Regions from separate parts of the Kitasatospora sp. NPDC057738 genome, predicted to be linked through region 2. Evidence: riboswitches for the same ligand, from Rfam matches in the RefSeq annotation. Region 2 holds a riboswitch; each other region holds the start of a gene.

Evidence for each region. Region 2 has a riboswitch for cyclic di-AMP ahead of ACFVGO_RS00995 (peptidoglycan DD-metalloendopeptidase family protein). Riboswitches for the same ligand answer to the same signal wherever they lie in the genome.
Region 1: another riboswitch for cyclic di-AMP. It lies ahead of ACFVGO_RS16105 (transglycosylase family protein); the one in region 2 lies ahead of ACFVGO_RS00995 (peptidoglycan DD-metalloendopeptidase family protein).
Region 3: another riboswitch for cyclic di-AMP. It lies ahead of ACFVGO_RS26925 (transglycosylase family protein); the one in region 2 lies ahead of ACFVGO_RS00995 (peptidoglycan DD-metalloendopeptidase family protein).
Region 4: another riboswitch for cyclic di-AMP. It lies ahead of ACFVGO_RS29895 (NlpC/P60 family protein); the one in region 2 lies ahead of ACFVGO_RS00995 (peptidoglycan DD-metalloendopeptidase family protein).

The regions. Positions count from the first base shown of each region.
Region 1 is NZ_JBHVJT010000025.1:13,910-18,061, reverse strand. It holds gene ACFVGO_RS16110 (hypothetical protein) at 1-104, opposite strand, end outside; gene ACFVGO_RS16105 (transglycosylase family protein) at 412-1,806, opposite strand; cyclic di-AMP (ydaO/yuaA leader) riboswitch at 1,793-1,963, opposite strand; gene ACFVGO_RS16100 (hypothetical protein) at 2,417-3,376, opposite strand; gene ACFVGO_RS16095 (DUF397 domain-containing protein) at 3,937-4,152, shown strand, end outside.
Region 2 is NZ_JBHVJT010000001.1:231,890-236,041, reverse strand. It holds gene ACFVGO_RS01000 (MFS transporter) at 1-1,065, opposite strand, end outside; cyclic di-AMP (ydaO/yuaA leader) riboswitch at 1,357-1,557, shown strand; gene ACFVGO_RS00995 (peptidoglycan DD-metalloendopeptidase family protein) at 1,560-2,552, shown strand; gene ACFVGO_RS00990 (APC family permease) at 2,940-4,152, shown strand, end outside.
Region 3 is NZ_JBHVJT010000055.1:15,556-19,707, forward strand. It holds gene ACFVGO_RS26915 (SDR family NAD(P)-dependent oxidoreductase) at 1-66, opposite strand, end outside; gene ACFVGO_RS26920 (cytochrome P450) at 367-1,791, shown strand; cyclic di-AMP (ydaO/yuaA leader) riboswitch at 2,013-2,181, shown strand; gene ACFVGO_RS26925 (transglycosylase family protein) at 2,187-3,092, shown strand; gene eno (phosphopyruvate hydratase) at 3,406-4,152, shown strand, end outside.
Region 4 is NZ_JBHVJT010000067.1:15,134-19,285, reverse strand. It holds gene ACFVGO_RS29905 (NYN domain-containing protein) at 1-62, shown strand, start outside; gene ACFVGO_RS29900 (NlpC/P60 family protein) at 261-1,298, shown strand; cyclic di-AMP (ydaO/yuaA leader) riboswitch at 1,637-1,790, shown strand; gene ACFVGO_RS29895 (NlpC/P60 family protein) at 1,801-2,937, shown strand; gene ACFVGO_RS29890 (NlpC/P60 family protein) at 3,177-4,152, shown strand, end outside.

The DNA.
Region 1 (4,152 bases), on a different contig from region 2:
TCGCGCAGGACCAGTTCGACGGCGTCCTGCGGGTTCTTGGTGCCGGAGAGCAACATCGCGTCGATCGCGAGGTTCGCGTCGAGGGTGACGGTGACCTGGGCCATGTGACTCCTCCTCGGGTGCAGAGCAGCAGCATGCCCGTTGGGGCGGGGATTCACCACGGGGATTCGTCGTGGGGATTCAGCAGGGGCTTCGCCATGGGGATTCGCCGTGGGGATTCAGCACGGAGCTTCACCGCGGGGATTTGCCACGAGGTACGGCCGGAGGCATGCCGGAACCCCCGGGGAGGAGCGACCAGACTCTCCCCGGGGGCGTGGGCGGTCAACGTTCGGACGACAGCTGACAGATGATGAAATCTGTTATCTGTCAGCTGTTATCCGTCGTCCGCCGTCCGTCGGCTGTTCGCCGTTCTCAGACCCGGCCGGCGAAGTCCGGGGCCCAGTTGGCGATGCTCTGCTCGCGGACGCCCGAGCTCGGATTGGCGGCCTCGACGTACTTGCCGTTGCCGACGTAGATCGCGACGTGGTAGACGCCGGAGTCCTTGCCGTTGTTGGACCAGAACAGCAGGTCGCCCGGCTGGAGGCTGTCCAGCGAGACGTGGGTGCTGGCGGCGGCCTGGTCGGCGGCGACGCGCGGGACGGAGACGCCCGCGGCGCGCAGCGCGGCCTGGGTCAGGCCGGAGCAGTCCCAGCCACCGTTGCCGGTGCCGCCGTAGACGTACGCCTGACCGACCTTCGACTCGGCGAAGGAGACCGCGGCGGCCATGCTGCCGGTGGCGGCCGGAGTCTGGGTCTGGGTCTGGGTCTGGGTCTGGGCCGGAGCCTGGGTCTGCGGAGCGGGCTTGGCGGCCGGCTTGGTGGACGGCTTGGCGGCCGGGGTCTGGGCCTGCGCGGTCGGCTGGGCGTTCACGGCACCGCCGTTCGCGGACTGGCCGGACTTCTGCGAGCGGTCGAACCAGGTGAAGTCCGAGCCGGACTTGCCGGTGGCGGACTGGCCGGCCTGGGCCTGGCCGTTGCCGCCGAAGGACAGCTGCTGGCCCGGGTAGATGCTGTCCGGACCCTCGGTCAGGGTGCCGCGGTTGAGCTCGTACAGCCGCTGCCAGCCGCCCTGCACCTTGTGCTGGTCGGCGATCGCGGACAGCCAGTCGCCCTCGACCACGGTGTAGTCGCCGTTCTGGGCCTGCTGCTGGCGCTTCTGGACCCAGTCGCTCCGGTTTCCGGAGGCGGTGGAGTCGGTGCTGGCCTGCGTGCCGTCCTGGGCGGGCGCGGCGGGCTTGGCGGCCGGGGCCTGGGTCTGCGGAGCGGGCTTGGCGGCCGGGGCGGCCGGCTTGGCGCTCTGCGCGGGCTGCGCGGGCTTGGCGGTGGTCGAGCCGGCGGTGGAGCCCGCCGAGGTGTCGACGGCGGCCGCGGCGCCGCCCTTGGTGAGGCCGGCCTGGACCGAGCACACCGGCCAGGCGCCGGGGCCCTGCGAGGCGAGGACCTTCTCGGCGACGGCGATCTGCTGGTCCTTGGTGGCCAGGTCGGCGCGCGCCGCGAAGGCGGTGCCGCCGAAGGCGGACCAGGTGCTGGAGGTGAACTGGAGGCCGCCGTAGAAGCCGTTGCCGGTGTTGATGCTCCAGTTGCCGCCGCTCTCGCACTGGGCGACCTTGTCCCAGGTGGCGACGGTGGCGGCGGAGGCGGTGCCGGAGGCGATGCAGGGGACGGTGAGGCCGACGCCCGCGACGCCGAGGGCGGCGATCACGCGACGGGTGCGGCTGGACAGACGAGTGCCGTTGGTGGGCAGCATGAAGACGCGGTCCTCTCCCACGCCTGCGAGGTGAGCTGTCGGATTCGGGCTGGAGTTGCCCGGCCGCGCTGTGGGCGCGGCTTCACCCCTAGCCCTGGACCGTTCCGGAGATCGGTCCGGGGCGACTTACCTGTGGGTCCCCCGCTCCTGCCGTGGTGCGATTTCGCGCTGCCAGGACATCCGACGGCAGGACTCGGCGTCGCGGATGAACCGGGTTCGTGTGGTCACGAACGGGGAGCACGTTAATCAGACTTAAGTTCAAACTGCAAATGGCTGTGATGCGCATCACGGTTTAGTGGGAACTGCCAAAATTGCCGCTCTCCATGATCGTAAATGATCGTTTTCAAGCAACCCTGTTGTGGAAGCCCACAACTGGCAGCACTTCAGAAGTGGTGTGACGGCGCGTCGAATCGCGGGCCGGAGCGCCCCGGCGGATGATGCGGCGGCTGTGGTGCGAGCGCCCGCGACCGCGTTTCCTATTTCCTTTCAAAAAGGCCAGAACGGACATTCCACTTCGCCGCCGTCCGACTTCCGCGCGGGACGGCCACGGGCGGGCGGAGCAAAACCGAAGGGCCCGGAACGCATGCCGTTCCGGGCCCTTCGGAGCGCGCGAACCGGCGCGCGACGTCGACTACCGCCCTGCGGGCCCCTGGGAGGCCGCGTGGGCGCCGCGGACGCCCTCCAGGGCCCCCTCGGCCTCGGCGGCGGCCGCCGCCTCCGCCTCGGCCCGTGCCAGGTCCTCCGGGGACGGCGCGGGCAGCGCCGCCAGGTAGGTGGAGGCGATCAGCTGGCCGACCGACGGGTACGAGCCCAGCGGCGCGGCCGACGGGCAGCCGGTCTCCTCGGCGGCGGTGGCGAGCAGCTCGGAGTCCGCCTCCGGGCCGATCACCAGCGGGGCCAGCGCCGGGCGCTGCGAGCCGGTGTCCCTGAGGTGGTTGACGGCCGCGGCCACCGAGCCGGGCACGTCGAGCGCGGCGGCGACGACCGGCACGGCCAGTCGGGCGGCCAGCAGCACGCCGGTGATGCCGGCCGCCGCGGCCGCGTCCTCGCCGCCGACGGTGGTCAGCACCACGCCGTCCGCGGCGGTCGCGATGGCGAACAGCCGGGCGCGGTCGGCCCGGGCCAGCCCGGCCTCGGACAGCCGGACGTGCACGGCCTCGGCCAGCAGCGGGTGCGGGCCCAGCGGGTCGGTGACGGGCGCGCCGTACTCGGCGGCGAGCGCGTGAAGCTCGGTCAGGAAGGTGTGCGGGCCGGGCACCAGCGGGACCAGGACGGGCGTCGGCAGCCCGGCCTCGGCCGCCATGGCCAGCAGCTCGGCCACGGTGCGGTCCTCGCCGCCCGCGCCCTCGCCGCCGTTGCCCGGCAGGTAGCCGACCGCGGTCCGGACGCCGTTCTGCTCGGTGCGGACGATCGAGAGCAACTCCTCGACGACCGAGCGGGACTCGGGCCCGGCGGTCGCGGGCACGGCGAGCACCAGGGCCGGGGCGCCGGCCGGGATCTCGGGGCGCTCGGGACGACGGTGGCGCCCCCGCGCACGGGAGCCTGGAGTACGGACGGGCAGTGGCGCGCCCGGGATGGCTGCGGTGCTCATGCCGGAGATCGTAGGACATCTGCCCGTCCGGCTTGCAGTCGGCTGCCGAGTGGGTTTCACGCGGTCGCGGTCCGGAGCCCGGTGCGTCTCCGGCGCCGGTCCGGGCACTTTGCCTACAATCCGGACATTCCGCTCCCAATCCCCGCGCGACCGCCGGTGGTTGCCTCGACGCGACCCGAGGGGGCCGGCGTTGCACCTGGGGCGCGTGAGATGTCTCACAGCATGAGGATGGTTTGACGGAGGGTCACGGGGGTGCGACTCCCGGCATTCGAAGATCAACATTCAGCGGGGAGGCGCTCACGGCCGGTTATCGCGCGCCCGACGATTCATCGGCTATGTCCGTTTACGTACCGTCAGGAGAAGGGTCCGTGAAGAGTTCGCGGCTGCGGACAAAAGGCCACGTGCACCTGCAACGTCCCGTGCTGATGCACGTGCACTGCAGCTATCATCGCGTCAAGTGAGGCGTTGTGCCGGACCGGTACGGGGCCGGTCCGTTCGTTTCGACGGTGCCGGGGGCGCCGCGCTGGACGACAACTCCGGAAGCTCTTCGGGAGATTTCTATGCACGACTCGCAGGACACGCACGGCTCGTACGACACCTACAACGGGATGGCCGCCGCCGATCTCCAGGGGGTGGTCTGGCAGAAGAGCCGGCACAGCAACTCCCAGGGCAACTGCGTCGAGTTCGCGGCCCTGCCCGGCGGCGATGTGGCGATGCGCAACTCGCGGTTCCCGGACGGCCCGGCCCTCATCTACACCCGGGCCGAGATCGCCGCC
Region 2 (4,152 bases):
GATGCGCAGCATCAGCAGCACCCCGGCGGCGCACAGCAGGGGGCCGACGGTCAGCGGGACGCGCGGGCCGATCCGTTTGCCGAGGCGCCCGGCGCGCGCGGACAGCGCCAGCATCAGCACGGTGATCGGCACCAGGGCGAAGCCCGACACCAGCGGCGAGAACCCGGACACGATCTGGAGCTGCACCACCAGCAGGAAGAAGACGCCGCTGAACGCCGCGTACACGCACAGGGTGACCAGGTTCACCGCGGTGAACAGCCGGGAGGAGAACAGCCCGAGCGGCAGCATCGGTTCGGGGGCGCGGCGCTCGACGGCCACGAAGGCGACGCCGAGCGCCACCCCGATCACCCCGCTGACCCAGACCGCCGGGGACAGGCCCTCGCCGGCCGCGGTCAGCGCGTAGGTGATCGCGCCGAGCGCGAGGGCGGCGAGCACGGCGCCGAGCACGTCGAAGCGGCCGGTGGCGGCCTCGTCCCGGGTCTCCGGCACCGACCGGGTGGTCACCGCGATCACGGCGGCGGCGAGCGGCAGGTTCAGCAGGAAGATCCAGCGCCAGCCGGGGCCGTCCACCAGCCAGCCGCCGAGGAAGGGGCCGATCGCGGCGGACACCCCGCCGAGGCCGGACCAGAGCCCGACCGCGGCCGAGCGGTCGTCGGGGTGGAAGACGGCCTGGAGCATGGCGAGCGAGCCGGGGGTGAGCAGCGCCCCGCCGATGCCCTGGACGGCGCGGGCGGCGATCAGCACGTGGATGTTCGGCGCCGCGGCGCAGGCCGCGGAGGCGATGGCGAACCAGACCACGCCGATCAGGAAGACCTTGCGCCGCCCGTACCGGTCGCCGAGCGCGCCGCCGAGCAGGATCAGGCCCGCCAGGGTGAGCAGATAGGCGTTCAGAGTCCATTGCAGGGACGCCAGGGAGGCGCCGAGGTCGGCGCCGATCCGGGGCAGGGCGACGTTCACGACGGTGCCGTCGAGCATCGCCATGCTCGAGCCGAGCACGGTCGCCAGTAGTACCCAGCGACCCTGCGCGGTGCCCAGGCGCAGGGTGCCGGCCTCGGAGGTGGCCACGGGCGAATCCTGCGCTGCCGGGGCGCACGTGACAAGGGTCACCGGTGGGTGTGTTGACGGTCGGCGGTGCGTGAACGGGTGGCTGCGTTCCGTCGCCGATCTCGGCGCAGGGTCGTGGATCAGTGGCGGGGGGTGAATGGGTTGTGTACGCACCGTGGGGTCCGGTCTGCGGAGGGTCACCGGAACGGGGGAGATGGTTGCCCTTTCAAGAGATCGACATTGCTTCACCCGAACGGATGGGTTTTAGTTCAGCGACCGCCCGGCCAGTCCGGACGGATCCACCGGGTGGAACGCCGAGTCCTGCCGCTGCCCGGTGGTTCGAAACGAACTCTGTACGGCAGGAGCGGGGGACCCACAGGTAAGTCGCCGGACCGGAGTTCGCGCCTCAGGGCGCGGGCGTCCAGGACCGGCTAGGGGTGAAGCCGCGCATGCGGCCGGGCAACTCCAGCCCGAACCCGACAGCTCACCTCGCAGGCGTCGGAGAGGAAAATTCCATGCCTGCTCAGGCTCGTCGTATCGCCCTGCCCCGCGCCGCCCGTATCGGCATCGCGACCGCCGTCACCGGTGTCTCCTTCGCCCTCCCGCTCGTCACCGCGGTGAGCGCCCAGGCCCACACCGTTCCGGCCGCCCCGGCCGCGCAGGCCGCCGCCTCCACGGACGCCAAGCCGGCCGCGCCGGCCGCTGCCCCGGCCACCCCGGCCGCGCAGGAGAGCTACCGCGTCGTCAGCGGAGACACCCTGTCCAAGATCGCCGACGCCAAGAACGTCGAGGGCGGCTGGCACGCGCTGTACGAGCAGAACCGCTCGGTCGTCGGTGCCGACCCGAACCTGATCTTCCCGGGCCAGCAGCTCGCGCTGTCGGGCCACGCCGCCGCGCCGGCCGCCGACGCCGCCCCGGCCAAGCCGGCCGCCCCGGCGAAGCCCGCCCAGCCGGCCGCCCCGGCGACCCAGGCCGCCAAGCCGCAGGCCCAGGTCCAGGTGAAGACCGAGGCCGCCAAGCCGTCCGCCCAGCTCCAGACCCAGCTGCAGGTCGCCGCTCCGGCTGCGGTCGTGACCGCCACTCCGGTCGCCGCCGCCACCTCCGGCTTCGTCGCCCCGCTGGCCAACCCGAGGCTCGGCACCGCCTACGGCGTGGCCGGCTCGATGTGGGCCTCCGGCCACCACACCGGCCAGGACTTCGTCGCCTCCACCGGCACCCCGCTGCGCGCCGTCGCCAACGGCGTCGTGGTCAAGGCCGGCAACGGCGGCGCCTACGGCAACGAGGTCGAGATCAAGCTCGCCGACGGTCACTACGCCGAGTACGCGCACCTCTCCTCGATCGGCGTGAGGATCGGTCAGGCCGTCACCGCCGGCCAGCAGATCGGCCTCTCCGGCGCCACCGGCAACGTGACCGGCCCGCACCTGCACTTCGAGATCCGCAACGGCTCGGAGTACGGCTCGGACATCAACCCGGTCGCCTACCTGCGCGCGCACGGCGTCGCGCTCTGATCCGGGGCCGCTGAGCGCCGAGGGTTTTCGGAACCACCGCTGCTGCGGGGCGAATCGATCCTCCGGGATGGTCATGTCGGGTGACCGCTCGACCGGGTGATCGCCGCACGGCGGACATGGGCGCGGGACACGCCCAGGCCGGCCCGGCCGCACGAGGACCTCCTCGTACGGCCGGGCCGGCCGCTGCCGTTTCCGGGCCCGTCCGGTCGTGCCCCGGCCGTCCGGCGGGTTCCGGAGCGTCGTTCGACCGGTCGAACGCGGCGTCAACCCGACTGCTCCGGAGGGCCGTCGGCCCGATCGCGGGGCTGCTCCGGCGCGCCATGCTGTCGGACGGTCAGCGTCCGGCCGGTCCGGCGGTCGGGCGGGTCCGGGAGGCGAGGAGGCCGGATGGCGGTCCGGAGCGGGGACGTGGCGGGGGAGAAGGCCGGGCGGGAGCGGCCGGGGACGGGCGGCGTCGACCGGCTGAAGGCGGACTCGGTCGGCCTGGTCGGCGTGGTGTTCATGGCGCTCGCCACCGCCGCCCCGATCACCGCGATGACGGGCAACCTGCCGATCATCGTCGGGCAGGGCAACGGCGCCGGCGCGCCCGCCGCGTACGTCGTGGCGACCGTGGTGCTGACGGTGTTCTCGGTCGGGTACGTGGCGATGGCCCGGCACATCACCGCGGCCGGCGCGTTCTACGGCTACGTCTCGCACGGGCTGGGCCGGGTGGTCGGGATGGCCTCGGGGCTGCTCGCGGTGCTGGCGTACGTCGTCACCGAGGCCTCGGCCCTCGGCTTCTTCGCGTACTCGCTGCGCGGACTGGTCCGTTCGCAGCTGGGGGTGGACCTGGGCTGGGGCTGGTACGCGCTGTTCGGGGCGACGGTGATCGGGGTGATGGCCTGGTTCGACCTGCACCTGACGGCCAAGGTGCTCGGGGTCGCGCTGGTGCTGGAGATCGGGGTGCTGGGGGCGGTCTCGTTCGCGGTGCTGTTCTCCGGCGGCGGGCCGGACGGGATCGTGGTCGGGGCCGTGAACCCGCTGAACGCGCTGAGGGGGGTGGGTGGTTCGGGCGCGGCGGCGGCCGGGCTCGGCCTGTTCTTCGCGTTCTGGTCCTGGGTGGGATTCGAGTCCACCGCGATGTACGGCGAGGAGTCCCGCGACCCCAAGCGGGTGGTGCCGCGGGCGACGCTGGTGTCGGTGATCGGCGTCGGGCTGCTCTACGTCTTCGTGTCCTGGATGATCGTGTCCGGCAACGGCGTCGGGCGGGCGGTCGCGGTGGCGAGCGGCGCCGTGCCGGGCAAGGACGGCAACAGCCTGTTCTTCGACCCGCTCGGCGCGCACCTGGGGGCCTGGGCGGTGAAGGTGTTCCAATGGCTGGTCGTCACCGGCTCGTTCGCCTGCGCGATGGCCTTCCACCAGTGCGCGGCCCGGTACCTGTACGCGATCGGCCGGGAGGGGCTGCTGCACCCGGCGCTCGGCCGCACCCATGCGCGGCACGGTTCGCCGCACGTCGCCTCGGTGGTGCAGTCGGTGATCGCGGTGGGGCTGGTGGCGGGGTTCCTGGCGGCCGGGATGGACCCGTACGCGCACCTGTACACGCTGCTGGCGCTGCTCGGGA
Region 3 (4,152 bases), on a different contig from region 2:
GGCGAGTCCCGCGCCCGAACCGCCGTCGAGGACCGCGATGACGACGACTGACCCGCTGACCCGCATGGCCTGCTCCTCCCTGTGGACGACACCGCACCGGCGCCCACGCGTACTGCGGAGGATCGTAGGCACGTCCTGACCCTCCGCAACAGGGATTACCCCGCAGGTGACCAGGCTCACGCCCGCACCGCGGCCAAGAGTCGGCCAAGAGCTGTCCATTGACCGTCCGCGGACAGTCAACGGGCCGTCCATGAACCGTCCATGGGCCGTCCACGGAACATCGGCAGGACGGCCGCGGACCGTCGGCGGGAGGAGCGGCGGCCCGCCGGAGCGGGGCGTGCCCGTCGCACCGGATACGGTCGGTCCATGCCAGCTCAGCCCGACTCCGCCCGGCCCGCCGCCACGCCGTCCGACGCCACCGCCCCGCAGCTGTTCACCTGGGAGTTCGCCTCCGACCCGTACCCCGCCTACGCCTGGCTGCGCGAGCACGCCCCGGTGCACCGCACCACGCTGCCGAGCGGGGTGGAGGCCTGGCTGGTGACCCGGTACGCGGACGCCCGGCAGGCGCTCGCGGACAGCCGGCTGTCGAAGAACCCGGCGCACCACAGCGAGCAGGCGCACCGCACCGGCCGGGTGGGCATCCCGGGGGAGCGGCAGGCGGACCTGATGACCCACCTGCTGAACATCGACCCGCCGGACCACACCCGGCTGCGCAGGCTGGTGTCGAAGGCGTTCACCCCGCGCCGGGTGGCGGAGTTCGAGCCGCGGGTGCAGCAGCTCACCGACCGGCTGATCGACGGCTTCGCGCAGCGCGGTTCGGCGGACCTGATCCACGAGTTCGCCTTCCCGCTCCCCATCTACGCGATCTGCGACCTGCTGGGCGTGCCGGCCGAGGACCAGGACGACTTCCGGGACTGGGCCGGGATGATGGTGCGCCACACGAAGCCGGGCCACGGCGGCGGGCAGCGCGGCGGCGTGGGGCGGGCGGTGAAGCGGATGCGGGCGTACCTGCTGGAGCTGATCCACCGCAAGCGAGCGGACCTCGGGGACGACCTGATCTCGGGCCTGATCCGGGCCAGTGACCACGGTGAGCACCTGACCGAGAACGAGGCCGCGGCGATGGCCTTCATCCTCCTGTTCGCGGGTTTCGAGACCACCGTGAACCTGATCGGCAACGGCACGTACGCCCTGCTGCGCAATCCGGAGCAGCGCCGGTTGCTGCAGGAGTCGGTGGCCCGCGGGGAGAGCGCGCTGCTGGAGACCGGGATCGAGGAACTCCTGCGATACGACGGGCCGGTGGAGATGGCGACCTGGCGGTTCGCGACCCGTCCGCTGACCATCGGCGGGGTGGACATCCCGGTCGGCGACCCGGTGCTGGTGGTGCTCGCCGCGGCGGACCGCGACCCGGCCCGGTTCGCGGCCGAGAACACCCTGGACCTGGCCCGGACGGACAACCCCCACCTGGGCTTCGGGCACGGCATCCACTACTGCATCGGCGCTCCGCTCGCCCGCTTGGAGGGTCGTGCCGCGCTGACCACGCTGCTTTCCCGGCTGCCCGATCTCCGGCTCGCGGAAAACGCGGACGACCTGCGGTGGCGCGGTGGTCTGATCATGCGTGGGCTGCGCGAACTCCCGGTGGAATTCAGTCCGGAGCGCCGTTCCCCGCACGCCTCTCCGCAGACCCCTCCGCACGCTCCTTCGCAGGCCTCTCCGCAGGCCTCTCCGCACGCTCCTTCGCAGGCCTCTCCGCAGGCCTCTCCGCACGCTCCCGCCACGCCTCCGACGTGCTGAGATCGCCCTGACGGGACGTCGCGAACCACCTGCCGACGGGGGTGTGAACACCCATCAATCCGGACATAACACCGCCGTTGGTAGGCGATCGAACACGCGCCGTAATTATTGTGTGATATCGACGATATGAGCTTGTGATTGGTCTGATGATCTGTCTACTCTCCCTGGAGTTCGCAGCTGCGGACCTCGTACGCGGAACGCCGAGTCCTGCCCGCCGCGTCACGGGAAACCGACCAGAACCCTGGGCAGGGGCGGGGGAACCAGGTTTGTTGCCGTCTCCCCACGGCTTGGGGTGAAGCCGCCCGAGCGGAATCGTTTCCGCATACGGCGGCCGGGCCACCTCCCGGTCCGAACCCGACAGCTCACCTCGCAGGCGTGCGGAGAGGGACCTCTTCATGCTGTTCGTTGGAACTGGCCGTCACCGTCGTCGCACCCAGGCCGAGAAGGCCATCGCCGTCGCCGGTGTGGCCGGCGTCGGACTCGCGATGCCGCTCCTCACCGCCACCGGCGCCTCCGCAGCCCCCGCCTCCACCTGGGACGCCGTCGCCCAGTGCGAGGCCGGTGGCAACTGGAGCATCAACACCGGCAACGGCTTCTACGGCGGCCTCCAGTTCACCTCCAGCACCTGGAAGGCGTACGGCGGCACCGCCTACGCGCCGCAGGCCAACCAGGCCAGCAAGGCCCAGCAGATCTCGGTCGCCGAGAAGGTGCTGGCCTCGCAGGGCCCGGGTGCCTGGCCGGTCTGCTCCCAGAAGGCCGGTCTGACCAAGGGCGGCGCCCCGGCCGCGGTCGACACCTCCTCGGACGCCAAGCCGCAGTCCGCGCCCAAGCAGCAGACCCCGAAGCCCGCCGCCAAGCCGGCCGAGAAGCCGGTCGCGCAGCAGCCCGCCGCCCAGAAGCAGGCCTCGAAGCCCGCCGCGCAGCCGGTCCAGCAGGCCGCCCCGCAGCAGCAGGCGCAGCCGCAGACCCCGGGCTTCTCCGGCAAGGCCGGCTGGGACGCCGACGCCAAGGTGTACTGGTACCAGAGCAACGGCGCCTGGTACTGGACCAGCCACCAGAGCGTCTACCAGCAGTACGCCGGCCAGGCCGCCGCCCAGCCGCAGTACGCCCCGCAGGCCGCGCAGTCGGCCCCGCAGGCCACCGGCCACGACTACACCGTCCGCGCCGGTGACACCCTGTCGACCATCGCCGCCGCCCAGGGCGTGTCCGGAGGCTGGCACGCGCTGTACGAGCAGAACCACGGCACGGTCGGCGGCGACCCGAACCTGATCATGCCCGGCCAGGTGCTGCACCTCGGCTGAGCCGGCCCGCTCGACGCCTGCCCGCCCGCCGCCGGCCCGCCCGCCGCGCCCGGTGCCGACGCCGCCTCACCCCGCCGTCCGAAGGGGACCGGTCCTACCGGTCCCCTTCGTCCGCATTCGACCGCTCCGGTGGGACAAGCTGGGACAAGCAGGTGAACTACCGGTGGGTAGTGGGGCCACACGCTGAGACGGGACCGAGGCGGACGTGGCCCCGGGAGCCCGGGCGGTTAGGCTCTGGTCGTAACGACTCCGCAATCGTCCTGCTGACAGCACCACCGTCAGACCGGACCCTGCTTCCGCAAGGAGATGCCTCGTGCCGTCCATCGATGTCGTCGTAGCCCGTGAGATCCTCGACTCCCGCGGCAACCCCACGGTCGAGGTCGAGGTCGGCCTCGACGACGGCAGCACGGGTCGTGCCGCTGTCCCGTCGGGTGCTTCCACCGGTGCCTTCGAGGCGCTGGAGCTGCGTGACGGTGACAAGAACCGCTACTTCGGCAAGGGCGTCGAGAAGGCCGTCCTGGCCGTCATCGAGCAGATCGGCCCGGAGCTGGTCGGCTACGACGCCACCGAGCAGCGCCTGATCGACCAGGCCATGCTGGACCTGGACGCCACCCCGGACAAGTCCTCGCTCGGCGCCAACGCCATCCTGGGCGTCTCGCTGGCCGTCGCGCACGCCGCCTCCGAGGCCAGCGACCTGCCGCTGTTCCGCTACCTGGGCGGCCCGAACGCGCACGTCCTGCCGGTCCCGATGATGAACATCCTCAACGGTGGGTCGCACGCGGACTCCAACGTCGACATCCAGGAGTTCATGATCGCCCCGATCGGCGCGGAGTCCTTCTCCGAGGCCGTCCGCTGGGGCGTCGAGGTCTACCACACGCTCAAGGGCGTGCTGAAGGAGCGCGGCCTGTCCACCGGCCTGGGCGACGAGGGCGGCTTCGCCCCGAACCTGGACTCCAACCGCGAGGCCCTGGACCTCATCGTCGAGGCCATCGAGAAGGCCGGCTACGTGCCCGGCCGTGACGTCGCGCTGGCCCTGGACGTCGCCTCCTCCGAGTTCTAC
Region 4 (4,152 bases), on a different contig from region 2:
GGAAGGCGGGCGCGCGCCCCGTGGCCTCGGTGCTGCTGCTGAACCGGCTGGCGCGCCCCTGACCCCGAGCGGCCGTGCGATGCCTGGTCAGGAGTGGTTCCGGGATGGTGTGCGGGTCCCGTGTCGTCAGTGTGCGGACCGGAGTTCACACCTTCGGGGGAGTGGCAAAACGGATAGATCTTCACTAGGGTCTGGCGTCAAACCTATTTTCCGGAATCTCATCCCATCAGGTGAGTCCGTTGGAAGAAGGAGCAGGACCCTTGGCCTCCCACCGCCGTCCCAAGCAGCCGAGCCGCGCGCGGATCTCCGTGCTCACCGCTGCTGCTGCGACCGCGGTCGCCCTCTCCGCCCAGGTGGCCGCGCACGCCGCGCCGCAGCCGAACAAAACGGACGTCAAGGCGCAGATCGACCAGCTCCAGGAGGAGCAGGAGCAGGCGGCGGAGAAGTACAACGGCGCCAAGGAGCGGGCCGACCAGCTGCGCAAGCAGGCCGACCAGCTGCAGGACCAGGTGGCCCGCAGCCAGGAGCAGATGACCCAGCTCCAGGGCGGCCTCGCCGAGGTGGCGGGCGAGCAGTACCGCACCGGCGGCATCGACCCGTCCGTCCAGCTGATGCTCACCTCCGACCCGTCCGGCTACCTGGAGAAGGCCTCCACCGTCCAGCAGGCCAGCAGCAGCCAGGCCGAGGCGCTCAAGGGGCTGCTGGACCAGCAGCGCCGGCTGGACCAGGAGAAGGTCGAGGCCTCCGCCGTGCTCGCCTCGCTGGACACCACCACCAAGGACCTGAACCAGGCCAAGGCGGACGTCAACACCAAGCTGAAGGCCGCCCAGGACCTGCTGAACTCGCTGAGCGCCACCGACCGCGCCGCGCTGAAGGCCCAGCAGGCGCAGGACGACCGCGCCTCGCGCGGCAGCGACCGGGTCGACCTCAGCAGCCTGCCGCCGGCCAGCGGCTACGCGGCCGTGGCGATGGCCAAGGCGATGAGCAAGCAGGGCTCGCCGTACGTGTGGGGCGCCACCGGCTCGACCACCTTCGACTGCTCGGGCCTGATGGTCTGGGCGTACGGGCAGGCGGGCGTCTCGCTGCCGCGCACCTCGCAGGAGCAGGGCCACTACGGCACCCGGGTGCCCTCGCTGGACCAGGCCCAGCCGGGCGACCTGGTGGTCTACGGCAACGACATGCACCACGTCGGGATGTACATCGGCAACGGCATGGTGGTCCACGCGCCGCACACCGGTGACGTGGTGAAGGTGATGAAGGCCGACGCGATGTCGATCAACACCATCCGCCGGGTCTGACGGCCCGACACGCCCGCGGGGCCCTTCCGGGGGCTGTGAAAAGCGCCACCCCTCGTTCGGGGGTGGCGTTCGGCTTTCCGTCCCTTCGCGACCACATGCTGAGAACTGATCAGCCATCTGTGTGCCAGTGGTCACCATCGGTCATTTTCACAGAAGAACTTGGGAAATCTTTGGTCTTTTTTCTGACAAGGATTTGAACCGATCACGGTTCAGTTACTAGGGTCGTGCCCTGAACCACCGCACTGTCGATCGCCCAGCCAGGGTGGCGGCGGTGGTTACCGTCGAGTTCGTGAGGCAGCGGGGCAGGTCGAAGCGACTGCCCGACAGGGGAGCCCAGTGTTTTGGGGGCGCTGCGGAGCGGAGCCGGGGAACCACGTTCCTCCGGGGTGAATCGACGCCAGGTCGGCCGATGGAACGGCCGTGAGGCGTCGTAGGGCATGCTTCCGGCCCGAACCCGTCAGCTCACCCGGTAGGCGGACGTAGGAAGAAGGAGTCCGCCTTCGTGGCGTCCCATCGTCGTCCCAAGCCCGCAGGCCGCGCCCGGGTCTCGATCCTGACCGGTGTCGCCGCGGCAGCCGTCGTCCTCTCCGCGCAAGGCGCCCACGCCGACCCGCAGCCGACCAAGGAACAGGTCAAGGGGCAGGTCGACCAGCTCAACGAGCAGGCCGAGATCGCGACCGAGAACTACAACGCGGCCCAGGCCAAGCAGCAGGAGCTGGAGAAGCAGGTCTCCGGCATGCAGGACCAGGTGGCCCGTCAGCAGGCCCAGGTCACCGAGCTCCAGGGCGGCCTGGCCGAGATCGCCGGCGAGCAGTACCGCAACGGGGGCATATCCCCGACCGTCCAGCTGATGTTCTCCTCCAGCCCGGACACCTTCCTCAGCCAGGCCGACGCGCTGAACCAGGCCGGCAGCACCCAGAAGGGTCAGCTGAAGGAGCTCCAGGAGCAGCAGCGCAAGCTCGACCAGGACCGCAACGAGGCCCAGGGCAAGCTCGCCGAGCTGGAGTCGACCACCCAGCAGCTGAAGGCCTCCAAGGAGGAGGTCCAGGGCAAGCTGAAGGCGGCCCAGGACCTGCTCAACACGCTGACCGAGCAGGAGCGCCAGGCGCTGCGCCAGGCCGAGGAGAAGGCCGCGGCCGACGCCAAGGCCAAGGCCGACGCCGCCCAGGCCCAGCAGCAGCAGGCCGACCGCGCCTCCCGCGACAACAGCCGCGGCGACCTCGCGGCCGGCTCGACCGCCTCGGCCGGCTCGACCGCCTCCTCCCCGGTGAAGGTGGCCCCGGGCAGCTCGCGCGGCGCCGCCGCGCTCTCGGCCGCCGCCTCCAAGATCGGCAGCCCGTACGTCTGGGGCGCCACCGGCCCGGGCTCCTTCGACTGCTCCGGCCTGATGGTCTGGGCGTTCAACCAGGCGGGCGTGTCGCTGCCGCGCACCTCGCAGGCGCAGGCCTCGGCCGGCACCCGGATCGGCTCGGACATCTCCCAGGCCCAGCCCGGCGACCTGCTGATCTTCTACACCGACGCCCACCACGTCGGCATCTACGCGGGCAACGGCCAGGTGCTGCACGCGCCCAAGCCGGGCGCGTCGGTGCGCTACGAGGCCGTCACCAACATGCCGCTGGCCTCCATCGTGCGGGTCTGATCACCGCTCGGACGTTTCCAGGCCCGGCCTCCCCCAGGGGAGGCCGGGCCTGCGGTTTTTCCTGCGGCTTTTCCCGAGGGCCGATCAAATGTCCGACAACAGCCTGAATATTCGGGTTGGCAGGGGTTTGGACTCGCTTGCCCTGACTCGCTAACGTCTGCCACCGGACTCCCGCTCGACGGCCGCCCGTCCCGGTGCGGCGGCGGGAGCCGCGCCGCAGGATTGGAGCCGCTGCCGCCATGCCCGTGCACCGCCGTTCCCAACTGCTCGCCCGGGCGCTGGTGCTGACCGCGGCCGCCGCCACCGCCCTGGGTGTGGCTGCCGGAGGCAGCGCCCAGGCCGCCCCCGGCAGCCCCGACCCGGGCGACCGCCAGGACGTCAAGACGCAGGTGGAACAGCTGTACGACGAGGCCGAGCAGGCGTCCGAGAAGGCCAACGCGGCGCAGGAGGCCCAGCGGCGGCTCCAGGGCGAGACCACGATCCTCCAGGGCGAGATCGCCGTGGCCCAGGACCAGCTCAACGGGCTGCGGGGCGACCTCGCGACGGTGGCCGGGGCCGAGTACCGCGGCGGCGGGATGACCCAGACCGCCCAGCTCATCCTCTCGCCCGACCCGGAGGGCTACCTGTCCCGCGCCCGCGCCCTGGGCCAGGCCGCCGCGCGCCAGCAGGAGACCCTGCACGAGCTGGTCGCCCGGCAGCGCCGGCTCGACCAGCGCCGGACCGAGGCGGCCGGCAAGCTCGACGAGCTGGACCGGACCCGCCGCTCGCTCGCCGACAGCAAGCAGCAGATCCAGCAGCGGCTGGCCAGGGCGCAGAAGCTGCTGAACGGTCTGGGCGCCGCCGAGCGGGCCCGGCTGACGGTCCAGGACGCCCGGGACGCCGAGCAGCGCGCCACCCGGGGCACCGACCGGCTGGACCTCGGCACCGCCCCGCCCGCCTCCGAGCGCGGGGCCGCCGCGCTGGCCGCCGCGGTGCGGATGATCGGCTCCCCGTACGTCTACGGGGCCACCGGCCCGCACGCGTTCGACTGCTCCGGTCTGATGTACTACAGCTGGCGGCAGGCCGGAGTGACCCTGCCGCGCACCTCGCAGGCCCAGGCGTACGCCGGGCAGCGGGTCAGCCTGTCCGAAGCGCGACCGGGAGACCTGGTGATCTTCTACCGGGACATGCACCACGTCGGCATGTACGCCGGCGGCGGCGTGATCGTGCACGCCC